DNA from 2 places in the Shewanella alkalitolerans genome. Region 2 is predicted to be linked to the other one. Evidence: predicted binding sites of a transcription regulator. Region 2 holds the regulator's gene; the other holds the start of a gene.

Region 1 (9,568 bases), 1.4 Mb from region 2:
GGCTGATGGCCATGCCAGCATCCAGTATCACATCCAGATAGAGCTTCTGCTCATCGCTCTGCGTGCCCTCATTCAGGGCGTTAAGTCTTTTTGCATCGTTAACTGATGCTTGTTCTAAGTCTGGAGCCTGCCCCTTAGGAAAGTATCTCGGGGTGATTGCCGTAGGAAATCGCAGACTAAACTCGCCATCTTGATAACGCACCTGCTGTTGATAGGCGATCTCCACCACCAGTGCCTCGCCGGGCCCCAGGTTCGCCACCTCAGAGGTGAAGATGTTGGGTCTTTGCTGGCTCACCAGGCTGGCCTTCTTGCCGCTGGCCTTGGCCTGTTCAAAGGTTTGCCTCGCCACTGCCTTGGGCTGGATCTCACCGACTATCACCCGCTGACCGATATGCAGCTTGAGGCTGTCGACCGCCGCATCGTGAGGCAGCGGAAATTGATAGCGGCCATTGAGCCAATGCTCGCTGTCGTTCACAAACACCTGCTTTACCGACACCCGGTTGATCCAACCAGAGATGTTCATCTGCACCTGGGTATCCACGGCAAGCGCCGTAGCGGGCACCTCGCTCGTTAGCTGAACGCCATCTAAGCGATACTCGAGCACGCCCTGTCCTAAGGTGGGCTCATCGGCGGCGGGCAGATCGAAATGGTGCAGCTGCTCACCATATTTGGCTGCCGTCACATTAACACCAGCTTGCTGACCCATGCGCCCAAAGGCTGGCGTCGTCGAGCCAATCGCGCTGACGCTGAACACCAAGGCGGCGATCACCAGCCGCTGGCGAGAAAAAAGCGCCCCCCTCGGGGGGCAAAGGTCGGTCTGGTTCATCCTGAGACGCGGGCGTGGCAACATCTTACTTCTCCTTTTACGCGTTGCTTCATGGTGCGAGATCTAGTTAGATGCCAGGGCGGTATCGCCAGGCAGTAACTTGATGGTGACGCGGCGATCGAAGAAGTCATTTTCGAAGCTCTGTTCATCCTTCACCGGCGCGCTGGCACCATAGGCCTTGGCATCTAAGCGGGCTTCATCCACACCTCTGGAGACTAGGTAGCTTCTCACCTCGGCCACACGCTGCTCAGACAGCGCCTGGTTGTAGCTACTGTCGCCGCGGCGATCGGCGTAGCCGGTGAGATCTAACTTAAGCTGCGGGGAGATCGCCATGGCATCGGCCACCTCGTTGAGCTGGCTCTGAAAGTGCGGCTCGACGGTAGATGAGCCCGTCTTAAACTGGACGTTGAGCCCCAGGGCCAGCTCTTCCAAACGGGTGCCCTGATGCTGTCTAAGCTGTGCCAGTTCCACCTTGGCCTCTTGATACTCCTGCTGCACCGTCAGCAGCGCCTCATTTTGCTGCTTGAGCGCCATCATGCGGCTCTCCTGTTCGGCTAACGTGGCCTGCTGCTGTTTGATCTCGCTGTCGTTGGCTACCGTCTGACCTATCATGCCGCCGGTGAAGGCGCCTATAATCGCCCCCACAGGGCCGGCAACCACAGCGCCCAGCACTATGCCTGAGCCCACACCGATAAGCGCCTCTTCATCGGCCGAGCTGTTGTTTGTACTTTGAGTCGCTTGAGTTGCGGGGGCAGCGAAAGCCATTGAGCTGCCAAATAACGAAACACTGATTAATGCGGCAATGATCTGCTTCTTCATGGGAAAATCCTCAAGTTGACATGGATTGGTAAATAAGAACCCTGTGGTTCCTGTCGATGAGGTCATTAAACCTGAGTGAAATGGCAAGTCCGGGGTGCAAAAATGACGATGCGCAGACCAAATGTGGCAAGAAAATGGCTTTTACCCCGAGCCACTTTTCTCCCAGATATTTTGCTGTATAGTCACACTCCAGAAACCCTAAGCTGTAATGGATGGATCATGAAGCGTATTGCAATAGTGGAAGATGAGGCGGCTATCCGCGAAAACTACAAAGAGGTGCTGCAGCAGCAAGGCTACTTTGTGCAGGCGTACGCCAACCGCCCCAGCGCCATGGAGGCCTTCAACACGCGTCTGCCTGACTTAGCAATCATCGACATCGGCCTGGAAGATGAGATAGATGGCGGCTTTACCCTGTGCCAGTCACTCAGGGCCATGTCGAACACCCTGCCTATCATCTTTCTGACCGCCAGAGACAGTGACTTCGACACCGTCTGCGGCCTGAGACTGGGCGCCGACGACTATTTGAGCAAGGATGTCAGCTTCCCCCATCTGATCGCTCGCCTAGCCGCGCTATTTAGGCGCTCGGACATCCAAAATGGTGCCAATCCGCAAGATGGCATGATAGAGCACGGCAACCTGACCATAGATGTCAACCGTATCCAGGTCTACTGGAAGCAGCAGCCTATCGAGCTGACGGTGACCGAATTTTGGATGGTGCACGCCCTGGCCAAGCGCCCAGGCCATGTACGTAGCCGTCAGGCGCTGATGCAGGACGCCAAGATCTATGTGGATGACAGCACCATCACCTCCCACGTGAAGCGGATCCGTAAGAAATTTATCAGCCAGGACCCAGAATTCGATTGCATCGATACCGTTTACGGCATGGGCTACCGCTGGGATACCCAAGACTAAGCATGTTTAATCTGCCCATCGGCCTGCGCACTAAGGTCGCCGTACTCTCCCTGTTCCTGCTCTGCCTGCCTTGGCTGGGCTATCAATATGTGTGGGAGATGGAAAAATACCTGCGCCACGGCCAGGAAAAGACTCTTGAAGGCACCACTCAAGCCTTAGCCACCGCCCTGCATGAACGTCCCAAGCTGTTCGACAAGCAGGCAAGCTTCTTGTCACAGGTAAAAAAGGGGCGGGATCTCTACGCCTACCCCTTAACCGGCCCTATCCATCTGGATGGCAAGCTGGGCGAATGGGCCTCTAACCGCCACCGCGCGGTGACCTACGGCGCCGATCACCAGCTGTTTAAGGCCGATGATGGCAAACCTCTCAACGTCAGTTTCACCCATATGGTGGGCAAGTATGCCGGCTACCTCTATGGCTATTTCGAGGTGACAGATCCTAAGGTGATCTACCGCGGCACCAACAGCCTGCGCATCGACAACAACGATCATCTGGCCATCGCCACCCTAGCGCCCGACGGCCAGTTTCGCCGTTACATCGTCGCCACCATACGTGACGGCTGGATCAGCGCCTTCGAGCTGCCCGCCGATCCCCGCAAGTCCCAGCCCGTTACTCCAGAGGTACGCATTCAGGGCAAGTGGCTGAAGACAGATAAAGGCTACAACATCGAGCTGAGGATGCCGCTGGAGATGGTGGGCAGTAAGCTGGGTTTCGCCATCGTCGATGTTAACGACAGAAAGACGCGTAACGTCGAGGCGATCGTCGGCACCTCGGCCACGGATGATGTCACCAAGCTGGGGACGGTACTGGTGCCTTCGCCTGAGATCGAGAGCATCATCAAGGGGATGAGCCACAACAGCTCGCGGATCTGGGTGGTGGATCGCCACGGCCGGGTACTGGCGAAATCCGGCGACATCTACAGCAGCACCAATGTGTGGGCGCAGACCGCGACCGAGCAGACACCAGACACCTTCTGGGGCCGCTTCAAGCAGCAGTTCCTGCACCCGATCTACTATCGCATCCTGACCACGCCGCCTAAGCATTTCGTCGACTCGCTCAAAGACTCTACTGTGCTCGAGGGCAGCCATATCCGTAAGGCCCTGGCGGGTCAATTTGGCTCCACCTGGCGCCTCAGCCCAGATGGCAAGGCGGTGATCCTGGCTGCCGCCAGCCCTATCTGGATCGACGAAACCGTGATGGGCGTGGTGATCGCCGAGGAGACCACCCACGGCATCCGCACCCTGCGCAACAAGGCGCTGGAGAAGCTGTTTAACGTGATCCTGACCGTGATGAGCATGGGCACACTAGCGCTCTTCTTCTTCGCCTCCAGCATCTCCAGCCGCATCCGTAAGCTGAGGGACGATGCCGAGCAAGCGATCGACAGCCAGGGGCGGATCAGAAAGGCGATTGTCGGCTCTAAGGTGCGCGACGAGATAGGCGATCTCAGCCGTAGTTTTTCCAGCATAGTCGGCCGACTGAGCCAATATACTCACTATCTGGAGAACATGTCGTCGCGCCTCGGTCATGAGCTGCGCACGCCGGTCGCCGTGGTACGCTCGTCACTCGAGCACCTCAACAGCCAGGATCTGCCGCCGCAACATCAAAAGTATGTCGATCGCGCCCACGAAGGGGTGAGCCGCCTCAACATGATCCTCAACAACATGAGCGAGGCGACCCGTCTCGAAGAGGCACTGACCGACGCCGAGGTGGACAACTTCCCCCTCTCCAAGGTGATCTCAGGTTGTATGCAGGGCTATCAGATGACCTATGCCAATCAGGTATTTGAGCTAGAGATAGACAAGGAGCCCATGACCATGCGAGGGGTGCCCGAGTATATCGCCCAGCTGATGGACAAGCTGATCGCCAACGCCATCGAGTTCAGCCAGAGCGATACGCCGATTAAGGTGTCACTCAAGGCAAAGGGCCGTCAGGCGCTGCTGAGCGTGAGTAACCTGGGGCCTTCGCTACCCGCCAACATGGGCGAGCAGATCTTCGAGTCCATGGTGTCTGTGCGCGCCCAGAAGGCGCAGGACAAGCCTCACCTGGGTCTCGGCCTCTATATCGCCCGCTTGATCACCGACTTTCACAAGGGCAGCATACGCGCAGAGAACCAGATGCAGGATGGTCAGGCCACCGGCGTGGTTATCCATATCCGTCTGCCGCTGGAGGCGCAATAGCCTACACGCTAAAAGGAAAACCACTCCAATAAATCTCACTTTCATTTAGCCGTATAGATGTTAAGATGGCTGCATTGAGTTGCCAACACGAGAGTATGGGATGAAAAGAGAGACCAAGATAGTCAGCGTCGGCCGCGACAAGAAATGGAGCAAGGGGGTGATCAACCCGCCGGTGTTTCGCGCCTCCACCGTGGTTTTCGACACCATAGAGGATATGCGTCATGCCACCAAGAACCGCGCCAACGGCGAGATGTTTTATGGTCGTCGCGGCACCCCAACCCACTTTGCCTTCCAGGCGGCCATCGCCGAACTCGAAGGCGGCGTAGGCACCGCCCTCTACCCTTCAGGTTCGGCGGCCATCTCAGGCGCCCTGCTCTCCTTTCTCAAGGCTGGCGATCATCTGCTGATGGTCGACACCGCCTATGAACCCACTCGGGATCTGTGCGACAAGCTGCTCAAGGGCTTCGGCATAGAGACCACTTACTATGATCCCCTCATAGGTGATGGCATAGAGGCGCTTATCCGTCCCAATACCAAGGTGCTGTTTCTCGAATCCCCGGGTTCCATCACCCTGGAGGTGCAGGATGTGCCGACCCTGAGCGCCATCGCCCATCGCCACAATCTGGTGGTCATGCTAGATAACACCTGGGCATCACCCATCAACTGCCGCCCCTTCGAGCTTGGGGTGGATATCTCGATCCAGGCGGCGACCAAATATATCGTCGGTCACTCGGATGTGATGCTGGGAACCGCCACCGCCAACCAGGCTCATTGGGACCAGCTCAGGGAAAACAGCTACCTCATGGGCCAATGCACCTCGGCGGACGATATCTATCTCGCCAGTCGCGGCCTACGCACCCTGGGAGTACGCATGGCCCAGCATGAGAAGAATGGCCTAGCGATCGCCAACTGGCTGGCCACACGCCCCGAGGTGGATCATCTGCGCCACCCCGCCTTCGACACCTGCCCTGGGCATGAATTTTTTAAGCGGGATTTCAGCGCCTCAAACGGCCTCTTCTCGTTTGTGCTCAAGCGCGGCAATATCAAGGCGATCACTGCTTTTGTCGAAGGTATGGACCACTTCAAGATGGGCTTCTCCTGGGGCGGATACGAGAGCCTGATCCTGGGGGTCTTCGGTATCGACAAACTGCGCACCGCCACCCAGTGGGACAGCAGCAAGCCGCTAATCCGCCTGCATGTAGGCCTGGAAAATCCTGAGGATCTCATCAAAGATCTTGAGGCCGGCTTTGCCCGCTACAACGCGGTATTGGATGGCCAGAGCGACTAGCGCCTCGCCTAAATAAGCGTGGGGATCACCCATAAAAAACGCCGTCAGATGACGGCGTTTTCCTTTTTTGATTACCTGCAGGTTTTTCCGATTCACGCTAGTGAGTCGCTGGCGCTTCGTTTTGCGCTGCTTGCGATCAGTTTTTAGCCACTGGCTCTCAGCTCTTAGCCGCTGGCGCTCAGTTCTTAGCCGCTGGCGCTTCGTTTTGCGCCGCAGGCGCTTGCCAGGCCTGGGTGCCGTACAGGGGCACGGTCGACAGGCTGTGCTTATGGCTGCCATCAGTCTCCTTGGTGGAGTATGAGAGATAGATCAACGTCTGGCTGTCGGCGTCATAGATGCGTCTCACCTTGAGGGATTTGAACAAGATACTCAGTGAGGCCTTAAACACCACCTCGCCGCCGTGGCTCTTGTCGATGTTGGCGAGATCCGCAGGCAAAATCGGTCCGGTCTGACGACAGGCGATCCCCATATCCGACGGATCGGCAAAGTCCAGATTTGCCTCGATGCGACTGATATGACAGGTCACCCCGGGGATCTTAGGATCTTGTCTGGCCTCGATGATCACATCCTTGGTGGTAAAGACCCCCAGGCTCACCTTGCCCACATCATCGCCGCAGCCGGTCAGCAGACTTGTTGCTGTGGCAAACATGATTCCAATCCAAGCTTTCATCTTCATTCCTTTTTGCCTTGTTGTCTCGTTGTTTTGTGGTCTTATTGCCTTGACGGCCTAACACCTTATTGCGTTAGCCAAATACCTTCTGCGCCCAGCGGGTTAGTCCGGCCGTCACACTACCAAAGTGGTCACCGACCACTATCTCTGTCTCAGGATACATCTGGGCAATCTTCTGGTAAATCGCCGGGCTCTTGGCCGTACCGCCGGTGACATAGATAATATCGGCCTGCGCCTTGTCCGTCGCCTTATCTGTTGCTTTGGCCATTGCCTCAGCCATTAAGGACTGGATCAAGCCCACAGGCTGAGCGATCGCATCGACGAAGCCTTGCTGATCGACTTCGGCAGCCAGCGCAGCATCGACATAATCTAGATTCGCCTGGGTGAACGCATCATCTGACAGGGCAATTTTAGCCCCCTCGGCGCTGCGAACCAGTCGATAGCCGAGCTGATCCCGTTGCACCTTGAGCAGGCGCGACAACAGATCTGCCCGCTCGGCATCCTTAATCAGTTCCTCTATCATCTTGCGGCTGGTCAGGCTGGCAAAGTCACGTTGGGCGCTGATGTCGTTAACCGCCACCGCACTCCAGAAGGGTTGGCTGGGCACAGGCAGGCCATTGACCATCTGAGACCCCAGCCCAAGGTGGGGCATGAAGGCCTTCATCGCCAGGGCGATATCCAGATCGTTACCGCCGATGCGCTGACCGCTGTGACCCAGAAAATCCTCGCTACGATCCGCCTTAGCGATATGAGACGGCCCCATCTTCACCACAGAGCAGTCTGTGGTGCCGCCGCCCACATCCACCACCAGCACTGTCTTGTCCTGGGTCAGGCTGGCCTCGAAATCCATCCCCGCCGCCAGGGGCTCGAACAGGAAACTCACCTCGATGAAACCGGCCCGTTTAGCCGCCAGCGCTAGGATGGCTTCGGCCTGACGGTTGCTCTCCTCGCCGCCTATGCCCTGAAAGTTGACTGGGCGACCGATCACCGCATGGGTGGCGCTTCCCTTAGCGCCCAACTGCTTATCCGCCAAGCTCTTGATATGCATCATCATCAGGGTGACGATATCTTCAAACAGGGCGATCTGATCCGCTCGCAGACCGGTTGCCCCCAGGAAAGACTTGGGCGAGCGCACATAGAAGCCCTCTTCGGGCATCTCAAGATAATGGGCCACCGCCTGCTCACCGACAAACACCGCCTGCTCATCACTGTCGAGATCCAGCGCCTGACGGGCATGACGGGCGCGGCTCAGCTGCGCCGAGCGTAGCTTGGCATAATCGGCCTTCAATTCACCAGCTAGCTGCTGATAGACGGCCTCGGCAATCAGCTCACGGTCGAAGGCATACAGGGTCGATACCAGGTAGTGAGAGTCCCCCGCCAGGGGCAACAGCTGCACCCTTTCCCCATCCATAATACCGACGGCGCAGTTGGCGCTGCCATAATCGAATCCAACAAACATGCAAAGCGCTCCCGCCCATGAAAAAGCCGAGCAAAATAACACACTCACCATAAAAGACAAGCGGCCGACTCAAATACCCACCACCCAAGCGCCTACAAAAGCTCTTACAAATGCTCACACAAATATCGCCCATGGGAAATCGACTAAACTTAAAGGGACATTGGGAGTCGTTATGCACAGCTTAAACCGACGTTCACTGAGTGTTATCCCGTTGCTCTTGCTAATAGCGCTGAGCCTGGGCAAGAGCGTGTCGGCGACGGAGGAAAACAGTGAGTCCGCGCAAACCACGCCCCAACCCATTCCCCTGCTGCAGTTTAGCGGCGCCATAGGCCCAGCCATAGGCGAATACCTAAGCGAACAGATAGACCACGCCAATCGCCTGCCGGTTGAGCAGCGACCCGAGCTTATCATGATAGTGCTAGATACCCCCGGGGGGCTGGTCACCAGTCTCAGAAGCATCAATCAGGCGATCCTTGCATCCAAGATCCCCATCGCCTGCCTGGTAGCCCCGCCGGGCGCAAGAGCCATGAGCGCCGGCACCTATATGCTCTATGCCTGCCATATCGCCGCCATGGCACCCGCCACCACGCTAGGTGCGGCCACACCTGTGCAGCTGGGCATGCCCTCCTCCCCCCAAGACTCTGGTTCCGGTTCCGGTTCTGGCTCTGATCCCAAAGAATCTGGCTCACAAGATAAGGCAGCACAAAAGGATGGCATGGGTCAGTCTAGTCCCGAGTCAACGCCAAAGGACAACAAGGATGCCATGGCCCACAAGGTGCTCAACGATGCGGTGGCCTATATTCGCTCCCTGGCTAACCTGAGGGGGCGTAACGTCGAGTTTGCCGAGCGCGCGGTTATCGATGCCGCCACCCTCACCTCAGATGAGGCGCTGGCCCAGAATGTGATCAACCTGATGGCGGCCGATCCACAAGAGTTGGTGGCCAAGCTCGAAGGCTTTAGCGTGGTGGTGGATGGCAAGGCTAAGCGCCTGTCCCTGGCCGGTGCCAATCTAACGCCGCGTCAACAAAGCTGGCGCAATCGCGTCATCGCCACCATAACCGATCCCAACATCGCCTATATCCTGATGTTGATCGGTATCTATGGTCTGCTGCTGGAGTTTTACAGCCCTGGCATAGGCATTGCCGGTGTCACCGGCGGTATCGCCCTCCTGGTCGCCCTCTACGCCTTTCAGCTGCTGCCGGTCAACTACGCCGGGCTTGGACTTATCCTGCTGGGCATAGCCCTTATCGTCGCCGAGTCCATGGTGCCCAGCTTCGGTATTCTGGGCCTGGGTGGTATCGTGGCTTTCGCCCTGGGCTCGCTGTTTCTTATCGATGCCGAGGGCGGCGATCTCTCCATCTCACTGCCGCTTATCGCCGCCGTGACGGTTACCGCGTCGGGCTTCTCTCTCTGGGTA
Region 2 (9,568 bases):
CGATCGCGCACGCCAGAATTAGCACCATAGGTTACCGAGACAAACTTAGGCTTAAGCGGCTCCAGGCGTCTGATGGAGTTCCACAGAATGGTTTCCATCTCGGGGGTGGCCGGTGGGAAAAACTCAAATGACACATTGATATCACCATTAAGCTCAGACAAGCTTTGATTCAATGAATTGGCGTGTTGTGCGTGATGAAAAGCCATCTTAATTCCCTCAGACCTAGAGCAAAAAATATTTTAGACGTTTGGACGTCTATATGTCCATATACTAGAGAAACTCAGAGTGATGTCAAGCCCAAAAACTGACTCAATAAAAAACAATCTGTTTATAAGATAGTCCGAAAGTGAAACGGCAGGCACAGGCAGGCCTATCTCACCAATTCATCCGGCGAAATGTACTGAAAGAGAGATATAAAGAAGAAGAGAAAAAGCTATAAAAAAGGCCGATGCACGCATCGACCCTTTAAATTACTCTTGCAGGAGATCCCGGCAGATCTGCGCCAGATCCGACTGCACCGCGGCAGCCGTCACCTCGCGCCCGGCGCCCGGGCCACGTATGATCAGCGGATTGTCCTGATAGAAATCGCTGCGAATGACGAAGACATTATCGCCCGGCGTCAAATTGGCATACGGGTGGCTCCTATCGACCCACTGGATTCCCACCTTGGCCTTGAGTTGGCCCTGGTCTGAATCCAATGACGCCACATACCTGAGCACCTTGTTCTGCTCGGCCGCTGCCTGATACTGCTGCAACATCTCGCCATCGAGCTCCGCCATACGCTTGATGAAATCATCCAGCGGGATCTCGGCCAGCTTAGTCGGCACCAGAGACTCCAGCTCGATATCGTCCAGCTCTATGTCGTAACCTATCTCACGGGCCAAGATCAGCAACTTGCGCTGCATGTCCCGGCCGGAGAGGTCGTCGCGGGGATCCGGCTCGGTAATACCCAGCCCCTTAGCCTCCAGCACCAGCTCGGAGAAGGGCTTCTTGGCATCATAGTGCTCGAACAACCAGCACAGGGTGCCGGAGAAGATGCCGCCGACCGCCTCTATGCTGTCACCGCTGTTATGCAGATCGTTCAGCGCATGTTGCACCGGCAGGCCCGCACCACAGCTGGCGTTATAACGCCAGAACAGACGACGATTGCCCAGCTGCTGTTTCAGCTCTTGATAGAAGGCCAGCGGCCCAGAACCCGCCAGCTTGTTGGCGCTGACGATATGAATGCCGCGGGCAAAAAACTCTGGATATTGCAGGGTGAGATCGGCGCTGGCGCTGATGTCCAGGGCGATCAACTCATCGCAATTTAACGCCTGTAACTGCTCGAACAGATGGGTGTACTGCCAGCCGGTACCGCGCTCCTCGAAGGCCTGCTGCCAGCTGCTTAAGTCAATATCTGTCTCGCTCAGCAGCGCCTTCTTGGAACTCAAGAGTCCCACCAACTCGACGCTGACCTCAAGCTCCTTATTGAGCACGGGGCGGGCACGCTTGAAGAGATCGATCCAGGCTTCGCCTATGTTGCCTATGCCCAGCAGCAGGACACCGATACGCTTGCGCGGACCGGCGCAGCGTCTGTGCACCTTCTGGGTCAACAGGTTTACCTGCGCCTTAGGCACCAGAGTCACCAGACTCAAGCCATCGTTACACAGAGGATGGGCCTCACGGCTCAACAGACGCGAGAAGCCGCGGCGGTAGAGGCTGGCATCGGCGCTTACCAGGGCCACCAGGCCGAGATCGTCACGCAGCTGTAACTCATCGATTCCCAGCTCGCTGCGCCTGGCCTCGAAGATGGCCTGTGCCTGCTTCTGATTCTCATGGGTAAAGGCCAGCTCGGCACGGCCATGAGCCAGCGACCAGTAGGCCAGCGGCGTCAGGCCAGCCTGGGCAAAACAGGCCAGCAGCTGCGGCAACTCGACCCCTATGGTCAGGCTAAACAGACTGACGCTGGAGAGGCTGGTCACCACAGGGGCACTGGCCGACGAGCTCTTAGGGGCGATCAGGGTAAAATCTGTATGGGGTGCGTAGCTTGAACGCACCGCCAGGCTAACTTCGGTATCGAACAAGGGCTGCAGAGTGCGGTTATGCAGCACCGGAGAGCCAAGGTGCGCCAGGCGATTCGCCTCGGTGAGCGACATACTCTTAAGCAACTTGGCATCGTTAATTCGGTTAGGATCGGCGTTAAATACGCCTTCCACATCCGTCCAGATGGTGACGCGTTCGATATCCGCCAGGCTAGCCAGCAAGGTGGCGCTAAAATCTGAGCCGTTACGGCCCAGCAGCAGGGTGTCGCCCTGCTCGTTGGCGCAGATAAAACCGGTGATCACCAGACGCTCCTGGGGATGGGCCTCGAGCAGCGCCTGCACCTTCTGGCGTGACTCGCCCAGGCGGATCTGCGGTACGGCGCCTTCATCGGCGACCAGTAGAGTTCGGGCATCGACATCGGTCGCCGCCACGCCAGACTCGCGCAGCAGCGCCGCCAGTAGACGGGAAGACCAGCGCTCGCCGAAACTCACCACCTGATTACGTTGATAGTCGTTGAGCTCATCAAGCGACAACAGGCTGGTCAGCTGCGACTTGTCGGTGGCCAGTCGCTCTCTCAGGCTGCGCGCCTGCTCGTTGGAGAGCAGCTGCTCGATCAGGTTCTGCTGGTAACTCACCAGCACCTGTAACTCTTCCTGCCACAGCTGATCTGTGTCGCACAGCTCCAGTAGGCGATATAGGAAATTGGTACTCTTGCCCGCGGCCGACACCACGATAAGATCATCGCTGTGGCCATGGGTCAGTAAAATGTGGGCGACGCGGCGGTAACAATCTGCATCCGCTAAACTAGAACCACCAAACTTATGCAAATGACATCGTGTCATTATCTGCTCCTCAAACCCTTTAACTACTTACCGCGATAGCCGCTTCTAAACCCGCAAGAATATCTGCCACCAGATCCTCGCCATCTTCTATGCCCACTGACAAACGGATCAGGGTATCTTTCACGCCCGCCTCACGGCGCACCTCTGGGTCCATGGCTCTGTGGGTCATGGTCGCGGGGACCGCCACCAGACTCTCTACGCCTCCCAGACTCTCGGCTACCGAGAAGTATTGTAACGCATCTAAAAAGGCAACGAGTGCCGATTCGCCACCTTTTAGCTCAAAACTCAGCATAGCGCCGAAGCCCTTCTGCTGTCTGGCCGCAATTTCATGGCCAGGATGCTCGGCAAGCCCCGGATAATACACTTTTTCCACCGCCTTGTGGTCACAAAGCAGTGCCAATACCTTCTGAGCGTTGGCTTGGTGTTCACGAATGCGCACCGCCAGGGTTCTCAGCCCCCTTAGGGTCAGGTAGCTGTCGAAGGCCGACCCGGTCAGACCAAGGGTGTTCGACCACCAGTGCAACAACTCGCCCACCTCAGGGTCTTTGGCCACCACGGCGCCGCCCACCACATCGCTGTGGCCATTGATATATTTAGTGGTCGAGTGCACCACGATATCGGCCCCCAGCAACAGCGGCTGTTGTAACACAGGAGAGAGGAAGGTGTTGTCCACCACCACCTGAGCGCCCACCTTGTGACTCGCCTGGGCGATGGCCTCGATATCGACCACACGTAGCAGCGGGTTAGAGGGGGTCTCCAGCCACACCATCTTGGGTGACTGGCTCAGCGCCTGCTCAAGCGCACGCTCGTCGGTTTGATCCACCACCAAGAGTTTAAAGGCGCCCTTCTTGGCCAGGTTGGTGAAGAGGCGATAGCTGCCGCCATAGCAATCGTGAGGCACCACCAGCAGATCCTCTGGGCCCAGCAGGCTAGTCACCAGTGTGATGGCGGCCATACCGGTACAGGTCACCACACCGGTCGCCCCTTGTTCCAGTTCGGCAATCGCATCACCTAGAATGGAGCGGGTCGGATTACCTGAGCGGCTGTAATCGAATGCCCGCGGCTGTTGATGCCCTTCAAACGAGTAGTTTGTCGACAGATAGATAGGCGGCACCACGGCACCGTGCTGAGTGTCTGACTCTATGCCTCGTCGTACGGCGGCGGTGGCTAGTTTACGCGCTGTCATCTTCAACTCCTCAATATGGATCTGGGCAGGCACCTCGGACAAAAGAGATGTCTGGACGTCTAAATGTACCTAAGCCGGTAGTGAGCGTCAACAACTTTTGGACGTTTAGACGTCCAAACATTTAGAAATCTATTTGCATTTGCCAAAAATTCGAGGCAATAATTTGACTGTAATTTGTAAGGGTTTAAAATCTGCACCGAATTTTAGAATTTACAGGTGAGTCAATGACTGAGTGGAATGGCGATTATATCAGCCCCTATGCTGAACATGGTAAGAAGAATGAGCAGGTAAAGAAGATCACTGTCTCTATTCCTCTTAAGGTGCTTAAGGTGTTAACCGACGAGCGCACCCGGCGCCAGGTCAACAACTTGCGTCACGCCACTAACAGCGAGCTGCTGTGCGAGGCTTTCCTGCACGCCTACACCGGTCAACCACTCCCCCAAGACGATGACCTGTCTAAAGACAAGCCAGATAGCATCCCAGCCGAAGTCAAACGTCTGATGACCGAGATGGGCATAGAGTGGGAAGAGATGGAGTAATCCACTCACACACGAATCGATAGAGGGATCGCTAGGCGGTCCCTCTTTTAGTTTTCAACCTTAGCCTGGAACATTGCAGTGCCTGCACTTCCGCTCGATCCCCATATTCTGGCGCTAGCCTCGCTTATCGTCTTCGTCGGCGCCCTCACCCAGAGCCTGATCGGTTTCGGCATGGCGGTCGTCGCCGCGCCCCTGCTCTACCTTATCGAGCCGTCACTTGTGCCAGCGCCCGTGATCCTGATGGGCTTCTCTATCGCCCTGCTGACCCTGATCCGTGAGCGTGGCGCCCTGGAATTCAACGGCCTGCAATATGCCTTGCTGGGACGCATCCCCGGCGGACTGATTGGCGCCGGCCTACTCATGGTCGCCCCCCAGGACGTGCTCGGCATGACCATCGCCATTATCGTTGCCATCGCCGTACTGCTAAGCCTGATGCGGCTCAACCTGGTGGTCAACCGCCGCAGCCTGTTTATCGCTGGGGTGATCTCGGGGATCTTCGGCAACATCGCCGCCATCGGAGGACCGCCGCTGGCCATACTGCTCTCGGGTAAAGATGCCAAGCAGTTTCGCGCGGCTCTGTCGGCCTTCTTCATCTTCAGCTCCACTATCGCCATAGTGATCCTGGGGCTTACGGGGCTGCTGACCCTGCATCACTTCTACTGCTCGGCGCTGCTGCTCCCCTCTGTGCTGCTGGGTTACCTGATGGCCAATCGCCTGGTGGGACGCATAGACAAGAACAAGACCCGCATCATGACGCTGGTGCTCTGTAGCCTGAGCGCCATCTTGCTGGCCGCCAAGTCCTTAAGTGCCCTGCTCTAACACCTAGGCTCAAGAGAAGGCCGGCATCACAGCCGGCCTTTTCATTCTTAGAGAAACATACTCCTAGAAATGATAGGAAGTCTGAATCACCCCGCCCACGGCGTCATCTGTGCCCACCAGGCCGGTCAGGTCCAGATTAAAGGAGCGTCCTATGGTAAAGCCTGTGCCTAGGGTATAGAGGTTGCTGCTAGTATCTTTCATATCGTGGCGATAGCCGACACGCAGGGCCAGCCAATCGGTCGCCCTCATTTCACCGCCCAGGCGCCAATACTGGGTCTCGCCTATCTCATCGAAACGCTTATGACCATTGAGATCCACATCAGTCGTCAGGCTGAAGTTATCCCAATCATAGGCCACACCTAAGGTATAGAGGGCCTCGACACGGTAGGTAAATTTGCGCCCCATCGCCTCGACGGTGTCCAGCTTCTGGCTCACCAGGTTACGTCCCGACAGGCCTATGGTCATGCGTTCGAGTGGCTGAATGGCCACGCCGATATCCAGGTTTGCCACGGTATCGTCGTTGCGGTACTTGTTGTCGTCGAAATCATCGGCATCGAAGTTGTTGGCACTCACCACATAGTTATAGGTGTCGATACGCTGCAGCTTGGGAGAGATACCCACGGCGATCGGCATGTTGACGATCGACAGCGGGAAGCTGAGGGCCACACCAAGATCAGAGATGGCACCGGCCACCACGGCCCCCTGCGAATCCAGATCGGTAACCGCAGGCGGATTGTTAGGGTCGAGATTGGTCAGGGCGTCTATGTCGCTATCCTCGATCACCGCCACGCTCACCGCATCGATATAGGTCTTGTAAAAGATCGACATAGGCATGCGCTTGGTCGGTAGAACCACGGAAAAACCTAGCCCCACGCTGCCATAGGCATTTTCACCATCGAGGGACTTAAGATCTGCGACCAGCATATCGCGGTAATTGGTGATCCCAGTGACGTCGCTGGCATTGATGGCCGCCTCCAGACCGTCATAGGAGGCCTGCAGGGCGTCGAATTTGTCGGTCAGATTATCAATATTGGCAGCCTCGGCGCCCAGCACGGGCAACATCACGGCGCCGCCGGAATACTTGGGGGCATGAATGGCTAACAGAGCGGGGTTGATAAAGGCGGCACCTTCGCGGTTAGAGGCCGCGACCCCGGTTCCGCCCATGGCATCACTACGGGCCTCGTTGTAGAGGGAGGCGGCAGATGCCAGTGAGGCACTACCAGACAATAACACTGCGATGACCAAGCTAAGGTATTTCATCTCATTCACCCCGTTCATTATTTTTGTTCTCGCTCGGGAATCTACCCGAGTCGTCTTTAAAGATAGACTAAGACGACTAAAAAGTGCTCTCAAAACAGCTCGATCAGACACTTTTTTTTAAATCAATTTGTCGCCCCTTCCCATTGCCAGAGAAACCTGCCGATTCAGTTAACCGCCCTACCCGCCAAAACAGGCCCATTTGCAATACAAAAACAAGCAAAAATACCTATTTAGAGAGAGCTGAAATAATAAAGTGTGATCTAACTAGGTGGTTTCTCCCCGAGAGCAAGATCACAAGACAGCAAAACATTAAAAACAAAAACCATTAAATTTCATTGAATTACACCTTATCCATTAGATTTTTATCCATGATATTTTTATCAATTAGATTTTTTTCATGAAGGTGATCAACATCAAATTTACAACTACCCCCTTTTGGTAAATTTTCCAACAAGAAACAAGCATTTTGTTTCAGGTTAATAAATCGCTCAGAGTAGCGATTAAGGAAAATGATGATGAAAAACGTTGCCAAAATAGCTACATGCTTACTCCTCGCCTTCACCGTAGGCGGACAAGTCTACGCCGTCGACGGTGGTAACCCTAAGAAAGGGAAACACCTTTATAAAAAAGAGTGCAAAGCCTGCCACAGCAAGGGCGATGCCGCCGGTGAACTCACGCCCATGAGCAAGACCATGAGCCAGTGGGATCGCTTCTTCAAGCGCGACATGCACAGCGCCCAACCAGACGTATTTAAAAAGCTCTCCGACAAAGAACGCCTTGATATCCAGCAGTTCTTATACGACCACGCGGCCGACTCAGATCAGCCACAGACTTGCGGTTAACCACAGCTTTCGAAATCGAAGCGCTCATTCACCGCTCCCGATGAGCGCCTAAGGAGAGATTCACATGCGTACTCTACTGTCTATATTGATCGCTAACGCCCTGGCTATGTCAGGCTCAGTCTATGCCGCCGATAGCGATGCGCAAAAAATAGCCGAACTTAAACAACAACTTGCCGATCTCACCGAAGAGATTGACATTATCAACAGCCGCGTCGATAAGAACGAGCGCCACACCGCTCTCGACCGATTAGAGATCACTGGCGATTTCCGTACCAAGGCCCATTCATTGCATTACCAAAATGTCACCTGGAACCCTGCAATCAAGGTGGACTTCAACGATTTTGGTGCTAAAGCCATGTCTGGTGCCTTTGGTATGCCTAATGATCCCAACTCCCCCCTGGGACAGATGATGGCAGCCAACCCGGATCTTGCCGCCGCCTTCCAGAGCGGCATGCTACAAGGCGTGATGCCTTACGTGCTGGCCCCCAAGACCACCCAAGATATCAACAACGACATCTTCTACACCACGCGTCTGCGACTCAACCTCAAGGCCAAGGTGTGGGATAACGTCAGCTTCGCCGGCCGTCTCAGCATGTATAAAAACTGGGGTGACTCTACCGGCGTGCAGGTGTTCGACTCATGGCGCTCCTTCACCATGGATGGCACCAACAGTGGTAACACTAGCGGCGACTGGCTCAGGGTCGAACGCGCCTACTTCGACTGGAAGAACATAGGTGGCAGCAACACCTACCTCTCTATCGGTCGTCGTCCATCTACCTATGGCCCACCAACCCAATATCGTGAAAACGAGAAACGCGGCGGTACGCCATCGGGTCACCTGGTTAACTTCAACTTCGATGGTCTAACTCTGGGTTACAAGCTGGGTGAGATCACCGGCATCGAAGGTCAGGTAGTTCGTTTCTGTTATGGCCAGGGCTTCGAGTCACAGTGGGGCAATGGTGAGATGTTTGGCGATATAGTCACCAAAGACACCCACCTGGGCGGCTTTAACATAGATGCCATCAACGACGGTAACCACTTCCTGCAGTTCACTCTTTTTGGCGCCAAAGATATCAACGATGGCTTCAAGGGCACCATGGCCTTCCCAACACAGCTAGCGGGAATCTTTGCCCCCACCATGTATCAGGACATGCAGAAGTTCAGCAACTTCAACTTCCAGACCCGAGTACAGCCTAGCGGCGTGATCGGCGACATGTACCTGGGTGGCATCGGTTACGCCTACGAGAGCGATGAAGACTTCAAGGTCTTCGCCTCTTTCGGTTGGACCCGCGCCGAAGGCAACGGTAATGCCGGTATGTTTGGTGGCATGCTCAGCGATGCGGTATTCGAAGCACAGCTCAATGCCGACGGCAGCGAGATCATCATGATGCCAAGCGCCGCCGACGACAATGACACCAAAGATGGCTATGGCATCTATGTGGGCATTCAGATCCCTGCGCCTTACGGCAAGTTCGGCCTCGAGTATAACTATGGCTCCAAGTACTGGACCCCATTTACTCAGGCACAAGACGATCCTATTGGCAGCAAGCTGGCTACACGCGGTCATGTGGCCGAGGCCTACTATATGTTTGATATCAACCCAAGAATGTTTATCAAACTCGCCGGTCTCTACTACGACTACGAATACACCGGCAGCGGCACCCCTGTGGGCGCACCGCAGAAGGTGGATGACGTGATCGCTGGCTCTGCCTTCTCTATGTTGCCAGTAGTCGATACCGCCTATGACATCAATGCCTCACTCGTCGTCAACTTCTAACTAAGCTATCTCCCCCGGCCTAGGCCGGGGGTAGGGAACAGACCATGAAACACACACTTTCTCTCACGGCGATCTTTGCCGCCGGAGTCTTCGGCCTCGCCAGTCTAGGCGCGGCAGCCGAAAACCCGCACAAAGAAGCCATTCAGGGACCCTTTACTCAGGGCTCTCAGGTGACCGAGCAGTGCATCGAATGCCATGAAGATCACGCCAAAGACTTTATGAAGTCTTCTCACTGGACCTGGGAACTGGAGCAGAAGCTGCCCGGGCGCACAGTTAAACGG

What was found. Region 2 encodes MetJ, which represses methionine synthesis genes. Its sites were predicted from a motif close to TAGACGTCTAGACGTCTA; they were not measured.
Region 1: K0J45_RS09030 (cystathionine beta-lyase) is a predicted target of MetJ. The motif match lies at 4,781-4,798, and genes of this name have one in related genera.

Annotation. Positions count from the first base shown of each region.
Region 1 covers NZ_CP080422.1:1,998,678-2,008,245, reverse strand. Annotated here, with positions in the region: gene K0J45_RS09050 (marine proteobacterial sortase target protein) at 1-850, opposite strand, end outside; gene pdsO (sortase-associated OmpA-like protein PdsO) at 890-1,645, opposite strand; gene pdsR (proteobacterial dedicated sortase system response regulator) at 1,865-2,557, shown strand; gene pdsS (proteobacterial dedicated sortase system histidine kinase) at 2,560-4,734, shown strand; gene K0J45_RS09030 (cystathionine beta-lyase) at 4,835-6,022, shown strand; gene K0J45_RS09025 (CreA family protein) at 6,201-6,698, opposite strand; gene yegD (molecular chaperone) at 6,766-8,151, opposite strand; gene K0J45_RS09015 (NfeD family protein) at 8,324-9,568, shown strand, end outside.
Region 2 covers NZ_CP080422.1:583,041-592,608, reverse strand. Annotated here, with positions in the region: gene metF (methylenetetrahydrofolate reductase) at 1-206, opposite strand, end outside; gene K0J45_RS02655 (bifunctional aspartate kinase/homoserine dehydrogenase II) at 471-2,864, opposite strand; gene metB (cystathionine gamma-synthase) at 2,884-4,050, opposite strand; gene metJ (met regulon transcriptional regulator MetJ) at 4,275-4,589, shown strand; gene K0J45_RS02640 (sulfite exporter TauE/SafE family protein) at 4,668-5,408, shown strand; gene K0J45_RS02635 (conjugal transfer protein TraF) at 5,472-6,668, opposite strand; gene K0J45_RS02630 (c-type cytochrome) at 7,181-7,510, shown strand; gene K0J45_RS02625 (DUF3373 domain-containing protein) at 7,575-9,287, shown strand; gene K0J45_RS02620 (tetrathionate reductase family octaheme c-type cytochrome) at 9,332-9,568, shown strand, end outside.